Linked DNA regions of Actinoalloteichus fjordicus. The protein of the gene in region 2 interacts with the protein of the main gene of each other region in a pairwise test. Links are inferred from orthologs where the notes say so. Each region holds a gene or a part of one and is shown on either strand. Other genes may lie near its edges.

Region 1 (11,034 bases), 160 kb from region 2 along the record:
GACGTGCGCGAGCAGCAGCGCGCCGAAGCCGAGCGGAATGCCCAGCAGCTGCACGCAGAACGCCAACAGACTCACCCCGAGCACCACCTCGGGCACCACCAGGGGCAACGCCAGCACCGTCGTCCACAGGCCGCGCCCCCGGAACGCCCGCCGCAGGCCGAAGGCCGCGAGAGTCCCGATGAGGGTGGCGATCACCGCGCTGACCGCTGCCAGCCGCAGGGACAGCAGCAGCGCCGACATCACCCGCTCGTCGTTCGCCAGTTCGACGTACCAGCGCAGGGAGAAGCCGGTGAGGGTGCTCAGCGTCCGTGAATCGTTGAACGAGACCAGCGCCAACCACAGGATCGGCGCGTACAGGAAGACGTAGACCGCGACCGCCGCCGCGCCGAGCCGCCAGGGCCGTCGAACGGCACGTCGCCGCCCGACCGGTCGCCCGTCCGCCCGGCGGGCCCCCGAGTCGCTCCCCTGGCTCCGCCGCCCGAGCCGAGGCGCTGCGCTCACAGGACGTCCTCTCCCCTGCGGCCGCGCGCCAGCAGCGCGACCACCACCAGGATCAGCAGCAGCACCGCCATCGCCGAGCCGAGCGGCCAGTTGTTGCCGCCGCCGAACTGGTCGTCGACGACGCTGCCGAAGGTGCTCTGGTCGACGCCGCCGAGGAGGCTCGGCGTCACGAAGTCCCCGGCGGCAGGCACCAGGACCAGCAGCGCCCCCGCGAGGATGCCCGGCAGCACGCCGGGGAGAACGACGCGGAAGAACGTCCCCAGTCTGCCGTGCCCCAGGTCGTAGGAGGCCTCCACGAGCTGGTGGTCGAAGCGCACGCAGGCCACGTAGAGCGGCAGCACCATGAACGGGAGGAACCCGTAGGTCAGGCCCAGCACCACCGCCGTGTCGGTGAGCAGGTAGCCGCCCGCCCGTCCGAGGCCGACGAGGTCGAGCAGCCGATTGATCGGGCCGTCGCCGTCGAGCAGCGCCTTCCACGCGTAGACCCTGGCCAGATAGCTCGCCCAGAACGGGATCAGCACGAGCGCGAGCAGCACCGTGCGGAACCGACCACCGTGTCGGGCGATGAACCACGCCAGCGGAAAGGCGAGCACCAGGCACGCCGCCGTGGTCACGGTCGCGTAGACGAGGGTGCGCCAGAAAATCGGCAGGAACGCCGGGTCCAGCGCGGTTCGATAGGGCAGCGTCGTCCAGGGCAGCACGGCTCGTGCCGCGCCGGTGTCCCTGGTCGCGAAGCTGAACTGCACCACGAGTGCCAACGGGACCAGCAGGAACAGGACCAGCCACAACGCCGCGGGCCCCAGCTGTCCCGCCGTGGCCAGCCCCCGCGCGATCCCGCGCCGCGAGCGCGGGCCCGTCACCCGGTCTTCACCCTGGTCCAGGCGTCCGCGTAGCGGGCCTCCACCTCGGGGCCGAGATCGGCGGTGAACGGCAGTCTGGCCAGCTCCTCCTCTGACGGGTAGATCAGCGGATCGTCCCGCAGCGCCGGATCGATCAGTGGCAGGGCGGCCTCGTTGGGGCTGCCGTACTGGATCTCCTCCGCCAGCCGCGCCCCGACCTCGGGCTGCAGGATGTGGTCGATGAAGCGGTGGGCGTTCTCGGCGTGCGGTGCGTCCCTCGGAATGCACAACACGTCGACCCAGGACAGCCCGCCCTCCGCTGGAATCACATAGGCCAGGTCGGGATTGGCCTCCTGGGCCTGGAACACGTCCCCGGAATAGGCCTGGGCCAGCGGTGCCTGGCCGGAGGACAGCGGCTCGATGACGTCCGAGGTGATCTGACCGAGCCTGCTCTTCAGGTCCAGCAGGTACTCCACCGCCTCGTCCAGGTCGGCGGGCTCGGTGGAGTTCGGATCGTGTCCCAGCGCCAACATGCCCAGCGCCAGGCCGTCGCGAGCCTCGTCGAGCAGGATGCTGCGGCCCCGCGCCGTGGGCAGGTCGAAGGCCGACAGGCTGGTCACCTCCGCACCCAGCTCGGCGGGCGAGTAGGCCAGCCCGGTCGTGCCCCAGGCCCACGGAACGGAGTAGCGGTTCCCTGGGTCGTAGTCGGCGTCGCGGAAGCGACTCCCCAGGTTGTCGAGATTGGTCAACAGGTCCTGATCGAGGGGGCGCAGCAGATCGGAGCGCAGGAACCTCCGCAGGAAGTTGTCGGTGGGGACCACCAGGTCGTACCCGGCCGCGCCCGAGGCGATCTTGGCCTCCAGTTCGTCGTTGGAGCTGAAGTTGTCGTAGACGACCCGGATGCCGGTCTCCTCCTGGAAGCCGGGGATGGTGTCCTCGTCGATGTAGTCGGTCCAGTTGTAGAGGTTGAGCACCGGCTCGTCGACGTCGTTGCGCACGGACGAGGAGTCCGGCGAGGCGGAGTCGGACGGGGACGGCGCGGCGCCCACTCCGCAGGCCGCCGCTCCCTGCGCGGCCACCGCGAAGAAGGCCATCGACCTCAACATCGATCGGCGCGTGAGGCGCGGGCTGCCCCCGTCCCACAGTCGTGCGATCCGCACCGCCGGTCGTCCGTCCTGCTCGGATGCCATGTCGCATCCACCTCCCTCACCGTGTTTCGTCCCGTGCCGTGTTCGTGCTGTGCCGTGTTCGTGCCGTGCTCGGCGCCCCGGTCAGCGTCGACTCGACGCGGGGGCCGTTCGATGTGCGCGAACGCGCGGTGTCGCGGCGCGTTCGCCGGGCCGGTCACCCTCGTGGCGCCGATCCGCTCCGCGCCGTCGAGCCGCAGGCAGGCATGGACTCGGATCGCGCCGCCGAGCCCGCCCTCCCTGCGCCTGTCACTCCCTCGATCGGTGTCATGGTCCCGCCTCCGCCGCGCCGTGGTCGTCGAGATCGGCGTCGTCGGCCAGCAGCACGCTGTGCTCGGGGTCCCAGGCCAGCAGCACGGGCTGGCCCGGACCGCCCGCATCGCTGATCCGCCGGGTGTTCTGCACGAACGCCACCAGGGTGTCCCCGCCCGTCGCGGGGACCCGCACCAGATACTGGGTGGACACGCCGGTGTAGACGATGTCGACGACGGTGCCCGGCAGCAGGCACCAGCCCGAGGGCGGCGCCACCGATCCGTCCACGTCGTAGACGTGCACCTTCTCCGGCCGGACCGTCAGTACCACGCGGCTGCCCGCCCGGGCGGCGGTCCCGGCAGGCAGCGTCGCGCGCAGGCGCGCGCCCGGACCCACCCGCAGCTCCAACAGGTCGGCGGCCGCGTCGTGCCCGACGACCTCGCTGTCCAGGATGTTCGTCGTGCCCGTGGCGGAGGAACGCAGGAAGCTCGCGACGAACCTGCTGGCCGGGCGCTCGTAGACGTCCTCGGGGTAGCCGACCTGCCGGATGCGTCCGCCCGCGAGCACGGCGAGGCGATGCGAGAGGACCAGTGCCTCCTCCTGATCATGGGTGATGTAGAGGAAGGTCGTGCCGACCTCGCGTTGAATACGCATCAGCTCGACCTGCATCCGCCCGCGAAGCTGAGCATCCAGCGCGCCGAGCGGCTCGTCGAGGAGCAGCACACGCGGGCGAGCGGCCAGTGCCCTCGCCACCGCGACCCGTTGTTGCTGGCCGCCGGAGAGCTGGTGCGGCCTGCGCCGGGCGAAACCGGACAGTTGGACGAGCTCCAGATGTTCGCCGACCCGTCGCCGCAGCTCACCCCCGCGCAGCCCCTTGCGGCGCAGCGCATAGGCCACGTTGTTCCAGACGTCCAGGTGCGGGAACAACGCATAGGACTGGAACACGGTGTTGACGTCGCGCCGGTACGGCGGCACGCCGACCATGTCGACGCCGTCGAGTTCGATGGTCCCGCGCTCGGGGTCGGCGAAGCCTGCAATCATCCGCAGCAGGGTCGTCTTGCCGCTGCCGGACGGCCCGAGGATCGAGAAGAACTCGCCCTCGTGCACCCGCAGCGAGAGATCGTCGAGCACGATCTGGTCCCCGTAACGTCGGGTGACCCCGGACAACGCGACCGCGACCGGGGCGAAGGTGTCGGGGGTGCGCTGTTCTCGGGGATGGAACTCCGCCGACTCGTCGGTCACAGGCACACACCTCGGCAGGGACAGCGGGGGACTGGGGCCGTCGGCATCGGGTCACGGCCCGGTCGACGCGCCGCAGCGTAGACGAGACCCTCCTACCGCAGACAGTCACCGGCGGACAGCCCAGGCTGATCGGGGTCACGACGCCCCCGTATGCGACGATACGTGGGCAACCTACTCGATCGTGTTCGTGGTGGAGGGAACGTGGCCGCTCGTTCTGCAAGGTCCTCGTCGGCAGTGGAGAAGCGTCCCGCCACGACCGTCGACCCCCATGAGGAGCCCTCGGCCGAATGGGGCTGGCACGGCGGCTTCCCCGTCGGCACGCGGGTGGCAGGCTGGGTGGGCGCCCTCTCCGTGTTCGCCATGCTGATCGGCAACCACGAGGGTCACACCGAGGACCTCTGGCTGATCTTCCTCGGCGCAGGCATGGTCGCCGCGCTGATCTGGGACCAGGTCCGCCGCCGGACCTCCTGGCGTAACTGAGCCCGGCTCGGGGCGACGCACGGCGCTACCCGGTCACCATGCGCCAGGGATTGCCGGGAACGGCGTGCACCAAAGAGTGGTTCAAGCCACCATCGAGCTCATGACCAGCAGCGTTTCCGCTCAACGCTTGCGTCTTTGCGTCGTCCTCTGTTGACTTCTCCGCGTGCACTTCAGACGTCGACCCGCGCGACCCGCGCCCGGGTCGACGTCTCGGGCCGATGATGCCCCGCCGCGCACAGTCCCGTCCCGACTCATCGGGTCGGCAGCTCCCTCCGCGACGGCCGCCCGCCGGGTGGCTATGGGCAGTCCGCAAGCCCGTCGACGTCACCGAGCAGCACGGCGTCGTCGATTGCCGTCCATCCCCGCCGCGACGGAAGCTCGACCGGCCCGGCACAGCGATGGAGAGCGATCATGAGAGTCACCGACGAGCTGATCACGAACAACAAGGCCTACAGCGCGTCCTTCGGCCTCAAACTGCCGCTGCCGCCCGCCCTGAAACTCACCGTGGTCGCCTGCATGGACTCGCGACTCGACGTGTTCGAGATGCTGGGACTCCGCCTCGGCGACGCCCACATCATCCGCAACGCAGGCGGCGTGATCACCGACGACATGATCCGCTCCGTGGTGATCAGCCAACGGATGCTGGGCACCGAGGAGATCATCCTCATCCATCACACCGACTGCGGGATGCTCACGTTCACCGACGACGAGCTGAAGTCCGAGATCCTCGCCGAGACCGGCATCAAGCCGGAATGGGCCGCCGAGGCCTTCGACGACCTCGACGGCGACGTCCGGCAGTCCATCAAGCGCATCCAGACCAACCCCTTCATCGAACACAAGAACGTTCGAGGATTCGTCTTCGACGTCGAGACCGGGGCGCTGCGCGAAGTCGTGTGACGGCGCGCGGGCCGTCGAACGAGCGCGGGCTACCGCTCCGATCGACCGGGATCGGATGACGGCGGACCAGCGAGACGTTCCGTGCTGGTCTGAGCCTCGTATCCTCCCGGGTCGCGCCTCGCCGAACCCCGGGAACGCGGTCCGGCGGGCTCGGCCCGTTCTAGCCCTCGATCGGCCCACCGTGTCGCCGTGTGGACGTCGGCGATCGGCACGGTGGGCCGCTCAGCGGCGCGGTGAAGCGTCGGGGAACCACCGGCCGGGCGTTTCGGCAGGCAGGTTCCGCTGCCGGGAGGCCACGGAGGGGTGCCGCTCCGGCAGCCCGACGCCGCCTCGAACGAGCGCTCCGGCGCTGTGACTTCGGCCGGATGGACCCCGTCCCGTGCTCCGGCGCCTGCGAGTCCGTCTCGCCCGGCCAGGATAGGCAGGTACCGGGGTGGGATGTCGGGCCTGGTTCGTCCGGATCACCGGCCCGAAGCGGTCCTGAGGGCACAGGGCGACAGGCCCGCCGCACCGGTCAAGGAGGCGAGAGCCGGTGCGAAGGTCGCCCCCACAGTTCGAGGGGGCAGGCCCGGGGCACGACGTGCGTGATCCGCGACCCGTGCGCCCCGCTCAGCCCTCCGCGGCGAGCTGGCCGCAGGCGGCGGCGATCTCCTGTCCCCTGGTGTCCCGAACGGTGCAGCTCACGCCGCCCTCCTGCACGCGGCGGACGAACTCGCGTTCCACCGGCTTGGGGCTGGCGTCCCACTTGCTCCCCGGCGTCGGGTTCAGCGGAATCAGGTTGACGTGGACGAGTTGGCCCAGGTGCCTGCGCAGCAGCTTCGCCAGGAGGTCGGCCCGCCATGGCTGGTCGTTGACGTCGCGGATGAGGGCGTACTCGATGGACACCCGCCTGCCGGTACGGTCCGCGTAGTACCGGGCGGCCTCCAGCACCTCGGCCACCGTCCACCGCGTGTTGACCGGCACCAGCGTGTCCCGCAGCTCGTCGTCGGGCGTGTGCAGCGAGACGGCCAGTGTCACCTGGAGTCCCTCGTCGGCGAGCTTGCGGATCGCGGGAGCGAGCCCCACGGTCGAGACCGTCACCGACCGCTGCGCCAGCCCGAGCCCGTCGGGGGCCGGATCGCAGATGCGGCGCACGGCGGCAACCACCCGTTTGTAGTTCGCCAAGGGCTCGCCCATGCCCATGAAGACCACGTTCGACAGCCTGCCGGGGCCGCCGGGCATCAGCCCGTCGCGCATCACGGCCGCAGCGGAACGGACCTGGTCGACGATCTCCGCCGTGGACATGTTGCGTTGCAGTCCGCCCTGACCGGTGGCGCAGAACGGACAGGCCATTCCACAGCCCGCCTGGCTGGAGATGCAGACCGTCGCGCGATCGGTGTACCGCATCAGGACGCTCTCGACGAGGGTGCCGTCGTGAGCCCGCCACAGCGTCTTGCGGGTGGTGCCCTCGTCCGTGGTCACGTCCCGGACCGTGGTGAACAGCGTGGGCAGCAGCTCGCTGACCAGCCGTTCCCGGCTGGCGGCCGGGATGTCGGTCATCGACTCCGCGTCGGTGCTCAGCCGACCGAAATAGTGGTGTGCGAGCTGGGCGGCCCGGAAGGGCTTCTCCCCCAGCTCGGCCACGGCGGCCTTGCGGTCGGCGGCGGCGAGGTCGGCGAGGTGGCGCGGCGGCAGGCCGCGGCGCGGTGCGTCGAAGACGAGAGGTAGCGCAGTCATGGCGTAATCCAGTGTCCCACGGAGCGCGAGCGGCTCTCACCGGCCCCGACGTCGCGCTCGACGGGGTCGCGCATCGCACCGATCGCCTCGCGAGCAACCGCCGCCTCGCGAGCACCTCTCGTCACCCGACGACGCACTCATCCGATCGGCCCCGCCTGCATCACCGGGCACCCGAGTCAGGACGTCGGTCGCCCGCCCGGCAGCAGCACGGTGGCGGGCCGACGCCGCACATGCAGGCGGTAGCCGACGGGCAACGTCAGGCCCGGCGTCTGCGCGATCGCGCGCGCGGCCACCCGACGGGAGAACTCGATACGCAGGACCGAGCCCAGGCTCTCCCTGTCGTCGAACCGCCACAGCGTGTCCACCCGACGACAGTCGAAGCCCTGCGCCGCGAAGAAGTCCTCCACGTCGGCGGGCGAGTAGTCGGGCAGGTCGGCCCGCATCCAGCTCCCATAGGGGTGCCGCGTGGCGTCCAGATCGATGATCGCGATCGCCCCGCCGGGACGCAGCACCCGCTCGGCCTCCCGGAGTCCCGGCTCACATCCGGGACCGAAGAAGTACGCCGTCCGCGCGTGGACGAGATCGACACTCGCGTCCGGCAGCGGGAGGCGCTGCGCTCCCGCCGCCAGCACCCGGATCGAGTCCAGGCCTGCCACCCGCCGTCGCGCCCGACGGACCAACGGCGGATGCGGCTCAACGCCGACCACCGACCGCGCATCGCGAGCCAGCATCGGCAGGTGGAAGCCGTCGCCACAGCCCACGTCGACCACGTCGAGCCCGGCCCAGTCGAAGGCCGCCCGGAGCGCCACGAAGAGAGCGTGCTCGCGGTCCTGAGCCCGGTTCTCCACCTCGTAGACCCCTGGCCACCGCCAGATGTTCGGACTCGGCAGCACACCGGACGAGGACGGGCCGCCCGCACGCGAAGACCAGAACGCCATCAGGCGACGGGAATGAACCAGTTCAACAGCAGCCAGGCCACCATGGCCGAGGGCAGCAGCGAGTCCATTCGATCCATCAGGCCGCCGTGGCCGGGGAGCAGCGTGCCCATGTCCTTGACCCCGATGTCCCGCTTGACCAGCGACTCCAACAGATCACCCACCGTCGCCGTCGCCACCAGGGCGACGCCGAACAGGGCGCCGTGCCACCACTGACCGCCCAGCATCAGGGTGACCATGATCAGGCCTGCACCGACGCCTGCGACCAGCGAGCCCGCGAAGCCCTCCCAGGACTTCTTCGGACTGATCTGCGGTGCCATCGGGTGCCTGCCAAACAGCGCCCCGACCGCGTAACCGCCGGTGTCCGAGCCGATCACCACGAGCATGAAGGCCACCACCCGCAGGACCCCGTCTTCCGGGAGCACCAGCAGGGCGGCGAAGGTCGCGAACAACGGGATGTAGGCGGCAACGAAGATCGATCCCGCGACGTCGCGAAGATAGTTCTCCGAACCGCCCGGCACCCGCCAGAGCAGGCACGCCAACACGGTCAGCACGAAGGCCGTCAGCACGCCGTCCAGGCCATAGGGCCACGAGACCCACAGCATCGCCTGACCGCCCACCAGCAGGGGCGTCATGGCGACCTTCATGCCGCGCGCCCGGCGGAACGCGGTGGCCGTCTCCACCGTCGACACGGCCACCGCCGCGCCGATGACCACGAGGAACAGGTGCCGCGCCCACAGCAGGGACGCCAGGATCGCGGCACCGAGCAGCAGACCGACCAGTACCGCGGCACCGAGGTTCCGCCCCGTCCTGGACGGAGGCTTCACCGCCGGAACCAGGGCGGCGTCCTGCGTCGTCGACGCAGGAGACTCCCGCAGGATGCCGGTACCGACTCCCGGTGCCGCATTCTTCTCACCAGCCACCACCATCGACAGTCCTAAGAGCGCGGCTCGGTCGAATGTTCGATCAGCACGCCCTAGACCTCCAGCAGTTCGCTTTCCTTGTGCTTGACCAGCTCTTCGACCTGGCCGACGTACTTGTCGGTGAGGCTCTGCAGTTCCTTCTCGGCGCGGGTGCCCTCGTCCTCCCCCGCGTCGCCGTCCTTGACCGCCCGGTCGATCTCGTCCTTGACCTTCCGGCGGATGTTCCGGATGGTGACCTTGGACTCCTCGCCCTTGGTCTTCGCCACCTTCACCAGGTCACGCCTGCGCTCTTCGGAGAGCTGCGGGACCAGCACTCGGATGATCGTGCCGTCGTTGGTGGGATTGACGCCGAGGTCCGAGCTGCGAATCGCCTTCTCGATGGCGGTCAGCAGGCTCGCGTCGTAAGGCTTGACGACGACCTGACGTGCCTCGGGGATGTTGATCCCCGCCACCTGATTCAGCGGCGTCGGCGCGCCGTAGTACTCGACGACGATGCCGTTGAACATGTTCGGAGTCGCCCGACCGGTACGCACACTCGCCAGTTCGTCCTTGGCGACGGCCACCGCCTTCTCCATCTTCTCCTCGCCGTCGAGAAGAGACTCGTCGATGTCGATCACGGCTGACTCCTTACTATGCATAGCGGCAGTGGTGGGGCCCCGAGTGTCGATCTCAGCACGCTCAGTACTCCGAGCGCTCGCCAGGGGTGCTGACCAACGTGCCGATCTTCTCACCACGCACGGCCCGAGCGATGTTGCCCTCGTTGAGCAGGTTGAACACCAGGATCGGCATGTTGTTGTCCATGCAGAGGCTGAACGCCGTGGCGTCGGCGACCTTGAGACCGCGCTCCAGCACCTCACGGTGGCTGATGTGGCTGAACATCGTGGCCTGCGGGTCACGCTTGGGGTCGGCGGTGTACACGCCGTCGACGGCTTTGCCCATCAGCACGATCTCGGCGCCGATCTCCAGCGCGCGCTGGGCAGCGGTGGTGTCCGTGGAGAAGTACGGCATCCCCACGCCCGCGCCGAAGATCACGACCCGCCCCTTCTCCAGGTGCCGGATCGAGCGGCGGGGAATGTAGGACTCGGCGACCTGGCCCATGGTGATGGCGGTCTGCACACGAGTGTCGATGCCCTGTTCCCGCTCCAGGAAGTCCTGCAATGCCAGGCAGTTCATCACCGTGCCGAGCATTCCCATGTAGTCGGCGCGGGTGCGCTCCATCCCGCGCTGCTGCAACTCCGCGCCTCGGAAGTAGTTGCCACCCCCGATGACCACGCCGACCTGGACTCCGCCGCGCACCACTGCGGCGATCTGGGCGGCCACGGTGTGCACGACGTCGGGATCGACGCCCACGGCGCCGCCGCCGAACATCTCACCACCGAGCTTGAGCAGCACCCGTCGGAAGCCAGGTGCTGTTTCGCTGCGTTCGGTCAACGGTTCTCCTCCATGAGCCTGACTGACAGCCAGCGCCCTGTCCTCCGCCGTGACGGCGGAGGACAGGGCGCGCGGGGACCTCTCAGGCCTGGCCGACCTCGAAGCGCGCGAAACGCTTCACGGTCATGCCTGCATCGCTGAGCAGCGCCTTGACCTGCTTCTTGGAGTCCTGCACCGAAGGCTGGTCGACAAGGACGACGTCCTTGAAGAACCCGTTGAGCCTGCCCTCGACGATCCGGCTGAGCGCGGCCTCGGGCTTGTTCTCCTCGCGGGCCGTCTGCTCGGCGATCCGACGCTCGTTCTCGACGATGTCGGCGGGCACCTCGTCACGGGTGACGTAGCGGGGGTGCAGCGCGGCGATCTGCATCGCGATGCCACGAGCGGCCTGCTCACTGCCACCCTCGAACTCCACCAGCACACCCACTGCGGGCGGCAGGTCGGAGGAACGGCGGTGCAGGTAGACCGAGACCGGGCCGTCGAAGCAGACCACGCGGCGGATCTCGAGCTTCTCGCCGATCTTGGCCGACTGCTCCTGGACCAGCTCGTCGACGGTCCTGCCGTCGGCGATCGGAGCCGCCTTGAGCGCCGCGACGTCGCCTGCCGAGCTCGCCTTGGCGGCGGCGACGATCTG
Region 2 (11,025 bases):
CCTGTCGGGTCCGATCGGACCCGGTCGCCACCGAGTGATCGGTGGAGTCGGCGCCCGCGTCACGCGGGGTCGCCTGCGCCGCGTCCTTCGCGGACTTCTTCTCGTTCTTGATCGTCGTGCCGTCGTAGTCCTTGCCGAGGAAGGCGAGCAGCACCAGCAGCACACCCCCGCTGACCAGCGAGGAGTCCGCGACGTTGAACACCGGCCACACACTGCCGTCCGGCGCGAACAGCGACAGGAAGTCCACCACGTGTCCCTCCAGCGGCCCCGGCGCGCGGAAGAGACGGTCGACGAGGTTGCCGAGCGCGCCGCCGAGCACCAGGCCGAGCCCGATGCCCCAGCCGACCGAGCGCAGCCGAGGGGCGATCCACAGGATGCCGATCACGACGCCGATCGCAATGAGGGTCAGCAGCCAGGTCATCCCGGTGGCCATCGAGAAGGCCGCACCGGGATTGCGGAAGAGGACCAGGTAGAGGCCTCCACCGAAGAGCTCGACCGGCGGACGGTGCTCCAGGGTGGCGACGGCGACGACCTTGGTGACGATGTCGAGCGCGAGGACGAGCAGGGCGGCGAGTGCGAGCAGCCCCACCCGTCTACGCGGCAGCGACGCCTCGGCCTGCCCCGGCGAGCCTGCGGCCTCGGCGGGCGCGGAGTCCTCGACGCCCTCGGAGCCTGTCGGGCTGGCTGCTGCGGCCCGGCGCACGTCGGCACCCCGCGCGGACGGCTCGGCGCGGGACGGGTCACGCGCCCCGTCGACGGGGTCGGAGTCGGGATGCTCGGTGTTCACTCGGCCATTGTCCCGCACGAAGACAGGGCGACCGACCCGACGCACAGCGACGGACCTCACCCACGGCGTTCGGCCCGGCTGCACCGTCGAGGCGGGTCGCCGTCCCGCGAGAAGCCCGGACGACTCGCGGGCAGCCCCGGACCCGACACGCGGACGTCGGGCGTGCCGAGCCCTTGCACCCGGAACACCGCGGGCGAGGCCATGTCCCGGGAGAACGGCCAGTCGACCGCCACGCCGAGGCCGACCAGTGCCCTGGCCAGGAAGGTGCCGTGCGTGCCGACGACGATCCTCGACTCGGGATGCCGTGCGACGAGGTCGACCAGCGCGGCCGAGGCCCGAGCGGTCAGCTCGACGAGGCTCTCGCCGCCGGGCCTTCGGTGCTTCGGATCGGCCCAGCTCGCCGCGTAGTGCCGGGCGTAATCCGGCGTCGGAGCGAGTCCGGAATCCCACTCACGCAGGTCGGTGCGGGTCAGGACGGGCAGGCCAAGTTCGGCCGCCGACGGTGCCACCGTCTGGACGGCACGCCGATAAGGGCTGGCGTAGACGACGTCGGGCGGCGGCAAGCACAGCTCGGCCACCAACCCGGCCGCCTGGGCCAGTCCCCCGTCGCTCAGGGGCCGCACCGACTCGGCCGGACCGCCCGGCCGGGGCGGGATCGACTCCGCATGGCGCACGAGCACCACTTCAGCGCCCATCCGCGTCCCCTCGGCTCGACGTGATCAGCGAATCCGTGCGGACCGGCCCGCCCGGCACCCCGAAGAACCCGCCGGCCGCTCCGCCCGGCGGCGGATCACACCGCCGGGCGGAGCGGCCGTCAGTTCGACTCGGCCGCCATCGCAGCCGGGCGCCGCCCGGCAGTGCCTCTCAGGCCCTGGTGACGGCGACGGCGATCTCCGCGCCCTCGCCGACCGTGCCCGCGAAGCCGCCGTCGACCGGGCCGAAGACGACCCGCACGGCGAGCGTCTCCTGGGCGAGGAAGCCCTCCCTCGGCCGCAGCGAGTCGACGACCTCGGCCCCGGCCTGAACCGTCAGCTCGATGCGGTCGGACACGTCGAAGTCCGCGTCCCGGCGGGCCTGCTGCACCACCCGGACCACGTCCTTGGCCAGTCCCTCGGCCGCCAGCTCCTCGGTCACCTCGGTGTCGAGCACCACCACGCCCGTACCGCCGGGCAGCGCCGAGGTCGCCGACGGGTCGGCGGCCACCAGCCGCTCCTCGAACTCGCCGGGCAGCAGCCGGACGCCCGCCGCCGAGACGGTGCCGTCGGACTCCTGAGTCCATTCGCCCGCCTTGACCGCGCGGATCACCTGCTGCACGGCCTTGCCGAGCCTCGGTCCGGCGGCCCTGGCGTTGACCACGACCTCGAACCGACCGTAGGCGGACACCTCCGTGGTCAGCTCGACGTTCTTGACGTTGACCTCGTCCCGGATCAGTCCGGTGAAGGGTTCCAGGGCCGCCGCGTCCGGCGCCGCCACCACGAGCGTGCGCAGCGGCAGCCGGACCCGCAGCCTGGCGGCCTTGCGCAGCGCGGAGGTGGTGGAGCAGACCTGCCGCACCCGGTCCATCGCGATGACCAGGGCCGGGTCGGCGGGCAGCTCGTCCACCAGCGGCCAGTCGGCCAGGTGCACCGACCTGCCCCCGGTCAGGCCGCGCCACACCGCCTCCGTGGTCAGCGGCAGCAGCGGGGCCGCGACCCGGCAGACGACCTCCAACACGGTGTGCAGAGTGTCCACCGCCGCCTGTTCGCCCGCCCAGAACCGCTCACGGGAGCGTCGGACGTACCAGTTGGTCAGCACCTCCAGGAAGTCCTCGATCAGCGAGCAGGCGCCCGGCAGGTCGTGCACGTCGAACGCGGCGCCCACGTCGACGACCAGCTCATGCGTCTTGGCCAGCACGTACCGGTCCAGGACATGGGTGGAGACGGTCCGTCCCGTCCGCTCGGTGAAGTCGGGATCGGTCTGCGAGGCCCCCTCGAGCGACTCCGCATTGGCGTAGAGCGCGAGGAAGTACCACGAGTTCCACAGCGGCAGAACCGACTGTCGGACCGCGTCGCGCACCCCGCGCTCGGTGACGATGAGGTTGCCGCCGCGCAGGATCGGGCTGGCCATCAGGAACCAGCGCATCGCGTCCGAGCCGTCCCGCTGGAACACCTCGTCGACGGCCGGATAGTTGCGCAGCGACTTCGACATCTTCTGGCCGTCGTCGCCGAGCACGATGCCGTGTGCGGCGACGTTGCGGAACGCAGGCCGGTCGAACAGGGCGGTGGCCAGCACGTGCAGCGTGTAGAACCACCCCCTGGTCTGGCCGTTGTACTCCACGATGAAGTCACCGGGGTAGTGGTGCTCGAACCACTCCCGGTTCTCGAAGGGATAGTGCACCTGGGCGAAGGGCATCGAGCCCGACTCGAACCAGCAGTCCAGCACCTCGGGGACCCGGCGCATGGTGGAGCGCCCGGACGGGTCGTCCGGGTTAGGCCTGGTCAGCCGGTCGATGTACGGCCGGTGCAGGTCCTCCGGGCGCACGCCGAAGTCCCGCTCCAGCTCGTCGAGAGAGCCGTACACGTCGACCCTCGGGTAGGCCGGATCGTCGGAGGTCCACACCGGGATCGGCGAACCCCAGTAGCGGTTCCGCGAGATCGACCAGTCCCTGGCGCCCTCCAACCACTTGCCGAACTGCCCGTCCCTGATCTGGCTCGGCACCCAGTCGATCTGCTGGTTCAGCTCGACCATCCGCTCCCGGAACCGGGTCACGGCGACGAACCAGGAGGAGACCGCACGCTGGATCAGCGGGTTACGGCACCGCCAGCAGTGCGGGTAGGGGTGGTCATAGGTCTCGTGGCGCACCAGGAGCCCGGCCGCCTTGAGGTCGCGGATGATCTCCTTGTTCGCCTCGAAGACCTGCTGCCCCTCGTACGGCGGGACCTCGCTGGTGAACCGCCCCCGCGAGTCGACCGGCACGACCGGGTCGATGCCCGCCGCGTCGGTCACCGCCTTGTCCTCCTCACCGAAGGCCGGGGCGATGTGCACGATCCCGGTGCCGTCCTCGGTGGTGACGTAGTCGGCGGCCAGGATGCGGTGCGCGTTCTCCCAGCCCGCGAAGAAGTCGAAGGGCGGCGAGTACCGACGACCGAGCAGGTCGGCGCCCGTACAGCGCGCCACGATCCGCTCGGCGGCGTCCTCGCCCAGCTCCCTGGCGTAGTGCGCCAGCCGGGCCTCGGCGAGGAGATAACGCTCGCCCTCGTGCTCGACGGTCACGTACTCGACGTCCGGGTGGACGGCCATGGCGAGGTTGCTGGGCAGGGTCCACGGCGTCGTCGTCCAGATCAGGGCCCGCTCCCCGGTCTCCAGCCGCATCGCGACGGTGACCGCCGGGTCCTGCCGGTCCCGGTAGACGTCGTCCATCTTCGTCTCGGTATTGGACAGCGGCGTCTCGCAGCGCCAGCAGTACCAGAGGACCCGGAAGCCCTCGTAGACCAGGCCCTTGTCCCAGAGCGACTTGAAGGCCCACATGACGCTTTCCATGTAGTCCAGGTCGAGGGTCTTGTAGTCGTCGTCGAAGTCCACCCAGCGGGCCTGGCGCGTGACGTAGTCGCGCCACTGGTCGGTATAGCGCAGGACCGAGGTGCGGCAGGCGTCGTTGAAGACGTCGACGCCCATGGCCTCGATCTGGGACTTGTGGTCGATCCCGAGCTGTCGTTCGGCCTCCACCTCGGCGGGCAGGCCGTGGCAGTCCCAGCCGAAGCGGCGTTCGACACGCCTGCCTCGCATGGTCTGGTACCGGGGGACGACGTCCTTGACGTAGCCGGTGAGCAGGTGCCCGTAGTGCGGAAGACCGTTGGCGAAGGGGGGGCCGTCGTAGAAGACGAACTCGTTGGAGCCGTTCTCTCCGGAGGGGCGGGCTTGCACGCTCGCCGCGAAGGTGTCGTCGGCCGACCAGTAGGACAGCACCGCGTTCTCCAGCTCGGGGAAGAACGGCTGCGCGGGCACGCCTGCGGTGTCCGGACCGGTGAGACGGACCTTGGGGTAGGCCATCGGAGATACTCCTCGCAGGGTGGTGGCGGTCGTCGCGGAGGCCCGCCGTTCGCGGACTCCCTCCGGGGACGACGTGTCGCCTTCGACACCCCGCGGTACCACCCCGCTTGCCGACGCACCCCGCAGCAGCGCGGACGTCGACCTCTCATTCAGGGCTGTGACGGGCCCGCCCGGCCGGCTCTACTGCGGGCCGTCTCGGCCCGGTTCTTCCGGCGGCTCCCCGGTGATGGCCGGATCAAAGCCTGTTACGCACAGATTAGCGCCGAGGTCGAATCCTTTTCGCCCGACCCGGCGCCCGGAGGGGCGCTCCGACGCCCGGCCGCCGCCGGGCCGGTCGGGCCGCCTTCGCTGCACCGCTGCAGGGCCCGTCGAAGCGGCCCGGTCGACCGGGCCGAGACAGACGGCACCGCCCCAGCGGAGTCCGCTGGGGCGGTCGACGGTTCTCGACGCCGATCCCGACCGACGTCGCCGGTCGGCCTCGGTGCTCAGCCCGCCTCGGCGGTGCGACCGCCGAAGCTGTATCCCGTCTGGTGACTCGATCGGGTGGACTCGGCGGACGGGACGGCGCTGCCCCGGTCCTCCAGCTCACGGAGCTGCGAGTCCAACATCGTCTTGAGCCTGGTGCGGTACTCGCGTTCGAAGGTGCGCAGCACCTCGATCTCCTTCTCCAGGCTGTTCTTCTCCTGGGTGATCCCCGCGAGGATCTCGGAGTGCTTGCGCTGCGCGTCGCGTTCGAGGGTGGCGGCCTTCTCCCTGGACTGGCGCTCCACGGTCTCGGAGCGGGTCCTGGCGTCGCCCAGCATGGTCTCGGCTCGCGTACGAGCCTCGTTCACCATGCCGTCGGACTTGGTCCGCGCGTCGGAGAGCAGCTGCTCGGACTTCGTCCTCGCCTCCGACAGCATCCCGTCGGCCTCGGCCTTCGCCTCCCCGGTGAGGCGGTCGGCCATCTCCTGCGCCAGTCCGAGGACCTTGGCGGCCTGGACGTGGTGGTCGCCCCCCGGCGCGGTCTGCTCCACCAGCGACGGCGGCGGCACCGGCGAGAGCCTGCGCGGCTCCTCCACCGGCCTGCTCGCCGCGACGGGTGCGGCCGCGGCTCCTGCTCGGGCGTCCTCCAGGTCAGCGCGCGCGTTGTCGAGCTGCTGATCCAGCTGCTCGATCTGGTTGCGCAGTTCGTTGTTCTCCTCGATCAGTCTTGCGAGTTCGCCTTCAACCAGGTCGAGGAATGCGTCCACCTCGTCCTCGTTGTAGCCCCGCTTGCCAATCGGTGGCTTGCTGAACGCGACGTTGTGCACGTCGGCGGGCGTCAACGGCATGGCTAGATCACCTCACGCACTCCTCGACAGCGGAACCCCGGAGCTCCCCGCTGCCCGGTCTGCCCGTGTCGTCTTGTTCAAGTCGGGATCACCAGTCGCATCAGGATGAAGACGACCAGCAGTAGAACCATAATCGACAGGTCTAGTCCGACCCCGCCGATCCGAACTGTCGGGATCACGCGTCGCAGCGCGCGAACCGGCGGGTCGGTCACTGTGTAGATGGTCTCAAGCGCGACCGCAACCCCCCCGGCCGGACGCCAGTCCCTGGCGAACGACCGAACCAGCTCCACCACGATACGCGCCATCAAGAGCAGCCAGAAGAAGAAGAGCGCGTAGTACGCGATGATCCGGAAGAGTTCCACACCCCAACTCTGCCATCATCTGCCGTCAGCCGAACAGACCGCCCTCGGCGATCCGCCGCCGCTGCTCCGCCGTGACGTCCACATCGGCGGGTGAGAGCAGGAAGACCTTGCTCGTCACCTTGTCGATGTCCCCCCGAAGAGCGAACGCCAGCCCAGCGGCGAAGTCGACGAGACGACGGGCGTCGGCGTCGGTCATCTCGGTCAGGTTGATGATCACCGGGGTGCCCTCGCGGTAGTGCTCCCCGATGGTCCTGGCCTCGATGTAAGTCTTGGGGTGCAGCGTCGTGATCCGACCCGCGGCCGCCCCTGCCGCGCCGGAGACGACGGACTCCGCCGCAGGTCGCAGTCGGGTGACCGAGTCACGCTGCGAGTCGACCGCCAGTGCTCCGCGCGTGGCGGGCTGGGGCGACCAGGAGCTCCGGGTCCTCGACCTGCTCTGAACAGCCTCGACGGCGTCATCGTCCTCGTCGAAGTCGACCGGCCGGTATCCACCGCGCAGCGCGGTGGCACGCCGCGACCGAGCCCCCACCCGGTCGGGGTAGGACTCGTACTCGTCGGCCTCGTAACCTGCCTCGTCGTAGTCGTCCATGTCCTCGGCGGGGACCATGCCGAAGTAGGCCTTCAGCTTCTGTAGTGCGCTCATCGACAGCCCTTCCCCGCATCCGGACTGGCTGACCTGGCCAACGTCCCGACGCCTGTCCCGACGACGGTGTCACCCGCCGTCTGCCTCCCCACAACGCCCGTACTCACGCTATCGGCCTGGTACCCAGAAGCGCCGTTCCGACACGCACACTCGTGGAGCCCGCCGCAATCGCCCGTTCGAGGTCATTACTCATCCCCGCCGAGATCTCCACCGCATGCGGATGATCACGTCGCAGCAGGTCGGATACCGTGTGCAAGGTCTCGAAGGAGCGCTCAGAGTCTCCTCCCAGCGGGGCGACAGCCATCACCCCAATGAGTCGTAATTCACCTGAATGGTCGATCATTTCTGCGATCTGCGCCACCTCTTTCGGGGGACAACCGCCTCTCCCCGGCGCCCCGTCGAGGCTGACCTGCACCAACGCATCGAGACGAGACTCACGTTCGCCCGCCTCGCGCGCCGCCGCCGAGGCCCGCGCCAACGCCTCGACGAGTCGGGGGCTGTCGACCGACTCGACGACGTCGGCCCATCTGGCCACCGACCTCGCCTTGTTCCGCTGCACCTGCCCCACCATGTGCCAGCGAATCGGCAGTTCCGGCCGCAGCCCGGCGACCTCGGCGGCCTTGGGCGCCGCGTCCTGATCACGGTTCTCCCCGAACTCGGTGAGTCCGAGATCACCGAGCAGGGCGGCATCCGAAGCCGGAAAAGTCTTGGTGACGGCGAGCAGCCGGACCGCGTCGAGCGGTCGGCCTGCGGTCAGGCAGGCCGCGGCGATGCGCTCACGCACCGCTGCCAGCCGCCCGGACAGGAACTCGCGGCGCTCGCTTTCGCCGGTAAAGTCCTGTTCACTCACGAGGCAGGCTCCAGCCAGATCGCCGCGCCGAATCGCCCAGTGGTCGATTCCCTGCGGTGACTGAACAGTTCCGGCGACTCCACGGTGCACCGAGGATCGACACCGAGCCGCGCGATCCCGGCGTCGGTGAGCTGCCTGCGAAGCCCTGCCCGCAGATCCAGCCCCGGCCTGCCCTGCCGGGTCCGCGATGCCGAACCGGGCAGGTGAGCCTCGACGTCGGCACGCATCGCGGCGGGCACCTCGTAGCACTTCCCGCAGATCGACGGGCCCAACAACGCCTCCACCCGATCGACGCTGGCGCCCACCTCGGTCATCGCCCGCAGCGCGGCGGTCACGACACCGACCCGGCTGCCGACCCGCCCGGCGTGCACCGCCGAGACGACGCCCGCCACCGGATCCGCGAGCAGCACCGGCACGCAGTCGGCGACCAGTGCGACCAGTGCCAGTCCCGGTCTCGTGGTGACCAGTGCGTCGGTCGCCTCCACCGGCGCGGGGGTCGCACCGTCCACGATCGCCGTGCTCCGGCCGTGGACCTGCTCCATCCAGGCCAGGCCGTTCGGCGTCGCCGGGAGTTCGGCGGCGAGCCGCCGTCGATTGGCCTCGACCGAGGCCGGGTCGTCGCCGACGTGGTCACCGAGGTTGAACGAGTCGTACGGGGCCGAGGACACGCCACCATCCCGCGTGGTGATCACTCGCCGAACGCGCACCCGTAACCCCTCCTCCGCCGAAGAGTCTGCCGTGCCCCGCGCCGCTCCCCGCCGACGCGACGGAGGGACTGCGAAGCCAGGTGCCTTCTCGAGCACCGGGCATCCCCACCAAGGGCGATCCTAGAGCCGGGTGGGCCGCGCCTCCGAAGCCGGGCACGCCCCGCGACCGAGTCGTGACGCGATCGAGCCCGCGACACGATCAGTTCGTGTCACGGGCTCGGCGGACGACCGTGCGGTTCAGCGTCGCATGAAGGGCGGGATGTCGACCTCGTCGTCCTCGCCGTCGTCGGACACCGGCAGGGACCGACCGGGCAGGCCGCCCGGCCGAGGCGTCCCCGGCAGCGTCGAGCGGGAGCCGTCATAGCCGCCCAGATCACGACCGGGCTGCTGCCCAGCGGAGTCCAGCCCGCCGAAACGGCCGCCATGCATCGGCGGCGGCATCGTCGGCCGGGGCCCCATCGGGTCGGACTGCCGTGACACCGCAGGCGTGACGGGGTTGGAGTTCATCGAAGGCTGGTGATGGTGCACGGGCGCCGCGCGTTCTGGAACGTGTTCCTGCTCCGTCGGCGGCGGTTCTCCCGATCCCGGCGGGCGACCCGAGGTCGCCGACGCCAGGGGAGCCCGCGAGCTGACCGGTGCCGGTTCCAGCTTCTTGTGCGTCGGCCCGCCGCTGTCGAAGCCCGCCGCGATCACCGTCACCCTGACCTCGTCGCCGAGTGAGTCGTCGATCACCGTACCGAAGATGATGTTCGCCTCGGGGTGCGCGGACTCCTGGACGAGCGAGGCCGACTCGTTGATCTCGAACAGGCCCAGGTCGGAGCCGCCCGCGATGGAGAGCAGCACGCCGTGCGCACCGTCCATCGACGCCTCGAGCAATGGCGAGTTGATCGCCTTCTGCGCGGCCTGCACGGCTCTGCCCTCGCCTCTGGCCGAGCCGATGCCCATCAAGGCACTGCCCGCCCCGGACATGACGCTCTTCACGTCGGCGAAGTCGAGGTTGATCAGACCCGGCGTGGTGATCAGGTCGGTGATGCCCTGCACACCGGAGAGCAGGACCTCGTCGGCCGAGCGGAAGGCGTCCATGAGGCTGACGCCGATGTCACCGAGCTGGAGGAGTCGGTCGTTGGGGATGACGATCAGGGTGTCGCACTCGTTGCGCAGCTCCTGAATGCCGTCCTCGGCCTGCTTCCCCCGCCGCTTGCCCTCGAAGGAGAACGGTCGGGTGACCACGCCGATGGTCAGTGCGCCGAGCTTGCGAGCGATCGAGGCGACGACCGGCGCGCCGCCGGTTCCGGTGCCACCGCCCTCTCCCGCCGTGACGAACACCATGTCGGCGCCCTTGAGGACCTCCTCGATCTCCTCCCGGTGGTCCTCGGCGGCCCGGTGTCCGACCTCGGGATTGGCTCCCGCCCCGAGACCGCGCGTGAGTTCGCGGCCGATGTCGAGCTTGACGTCCGCATCGGACATCAACAGCGCCTGGGCATCGGTGTTGACCGCGATGAACTCAACACCCTTGAGCCCGACCTCGATCATGCGGTTGACTGCGTTGACTCCGCCGCCACCGATGCCGACGACCTTTATCACCGCGAGATAGTTGTGCGGGGGCGTCATCGGATCCGCCTTCCTGATCGTGGCTCGTGCTCGGGCTGTCGTGCCTGCGCCTGCACGTCCAGGCCGCCTGCCCTGGACCGACAGAGGTCGACCTCCGCGATGAGGCCGGAGGCCCGTCGACCCCGGTACTTCCGCTGCGGACGTTAGGCACCGTAGCGCCCCCGGTCCAGCAGCCACGCCGGGCGCCGGTGATGTGAGACATCACCCGCGCGGGATCGGTCCCCTGCGGATGATCACCAGAACATCCAAGCGGTCGCCCGAGTCTGATGCAAGCCTGCCAGACGAACGGCCCCGATGCGCGCCACACCGTCGTTCTGATCGGAGAACGGGCGTCGCCGACGAGACCGAGGGCAGGCGCAGCCGACGGCGAGTCCGCCGCGCACCAGCGGACCGGTGGGTGTGCGACCTGATCGAGTCGGACGCACCACTGTGGAGGACTACTCGGTGGGGGATCACCCGCCGGAGGATCACTCGGCGGAGCATCACCCTGTGGCGGATCGCGGGTCGGTTCAGTGGTGCCCGTGCCCGAACTCGTCCTCCGCGGGCGGCTCCACCAGGTCTCGATAACGGTCGAAGGCCGCGCTGTGATCCCGGCCGCTCGGCCGGACCGGGCTGCCGTCGGCGCGACCGGCGGGCGGGACGGGAAGCCCGGCCCCGGCCGCGGCGAGTATCGCCGCACCCACCGCGGAGGCGCTGCGCAGTTCCACAGGAGACAGCTCCACG

Evidence for each region.
Region 1: the proteins of ftsZ (region 2) and rlmN interact in binary tests that used the Escherichia coli proteins (3 or more experiments, as listed by UniProt). The link is inferred for Actinoalloteichus fjordicus from one-to-one orthologs.

The regions. Positions count from the first base shown.
Region 1 is NZ_CP016076.1:1,999,895-2,010,928, reverse strand. Bases 5,062-7,980 are described here. They hold rlmN (23S rRNA (adenine(2503)-C(2))-methyltransferase RlmN), read right to left. Parts: upstream 7,115-7,980; coding sequence 6,008-7,114; downstream 5,062-6,007. Other genes in these bases: UA74_RS09060 (class I SAM-dependent methyltransferase), read right to left, coding at 7,291-7,980; UA74_RS09070 (beta-class carbonic anhydrase), read left to right, coding at 5,062-5,398. Also shown: UA74_RS09095 (ABC transporter permease), read right to left, coding at 1-501; UA74_RS09090 (ABC transporter permease), read right to left, coding at 498-1,361; UA74_RS09085 (ABC transporter substrate-binding protein), read right to left, coding at 1,358-2,530; UA74_RS09080 (ABC transporter ATP-binding protein), read right to left, coding at 2,795-4,021; UA74_RS09075 (DUF2631 domain-containing protein), read left to right, coding at 4,223-4,501; more of UA74_RS09070, read left to right, coding at 4,913-5,061; more of UA74_RS09060, read right to left, coding at 7,981-8,052; UA74_RS09055 (phosphatidate cytidylyltransferase), read right to left, coding at 8,052-8,978; frr (ribosome recycling factor), read right to left, coding at 9,026-9,610; pyrH (UMP kinase), read right to left, coding at 9,651-10,403; tsf (translation elongation factor Ts), read right to left, coding at 10,486-11,034.
Region 2 is NZ_CP016076.1:2,163,690-2,174,714, reverse strand. Bases 8,116-11,025 are described here. They hold ftsZ (cell division protein FtsZ), read right to left. Parts: upstream 10,303-11,025; coding sequence 8,929-10,302; downstream 8,116-8,928. Other genes in these bases: xylB (xylulokinase), read right to left, coding at 10,812-11,025; pgeF (peptidoglycan editing factor PgeF), read right to left, coding at 8,116-8,691. In the rest of the region: lspA (signal peptidase II), read right to left, coding at 1-787; UA74_RS09810 (histidine phosphatase family protein), read right to left, coding at 844-1,482; ileS (isoleucine--tRNA ligase), read right to left, coding at 1,652-4,816; DivIVA-like cell division protein Wag31, read right to left, coding at 5,302-6,129; UA74_RS09795 (YggT family protein), read right to left, coding at 6,207-6,491; UA74_RS09790 (cell division protein SepF), read right to left, coding at 6,517-7,134; UA74_RS09785 (YggS family pyridoxal phosphate-dependent enzyme), read right to left, coding at 7,238-7,984; more of pgeF, read right to left, coding at 7,981-8,115. UniProt on the Escherichia coli protein: Essential cell division protein that forms a contractile ring structure (Z ring) at the future cell division site. The regulation of the ring assembly controls the timing and the location of cell division.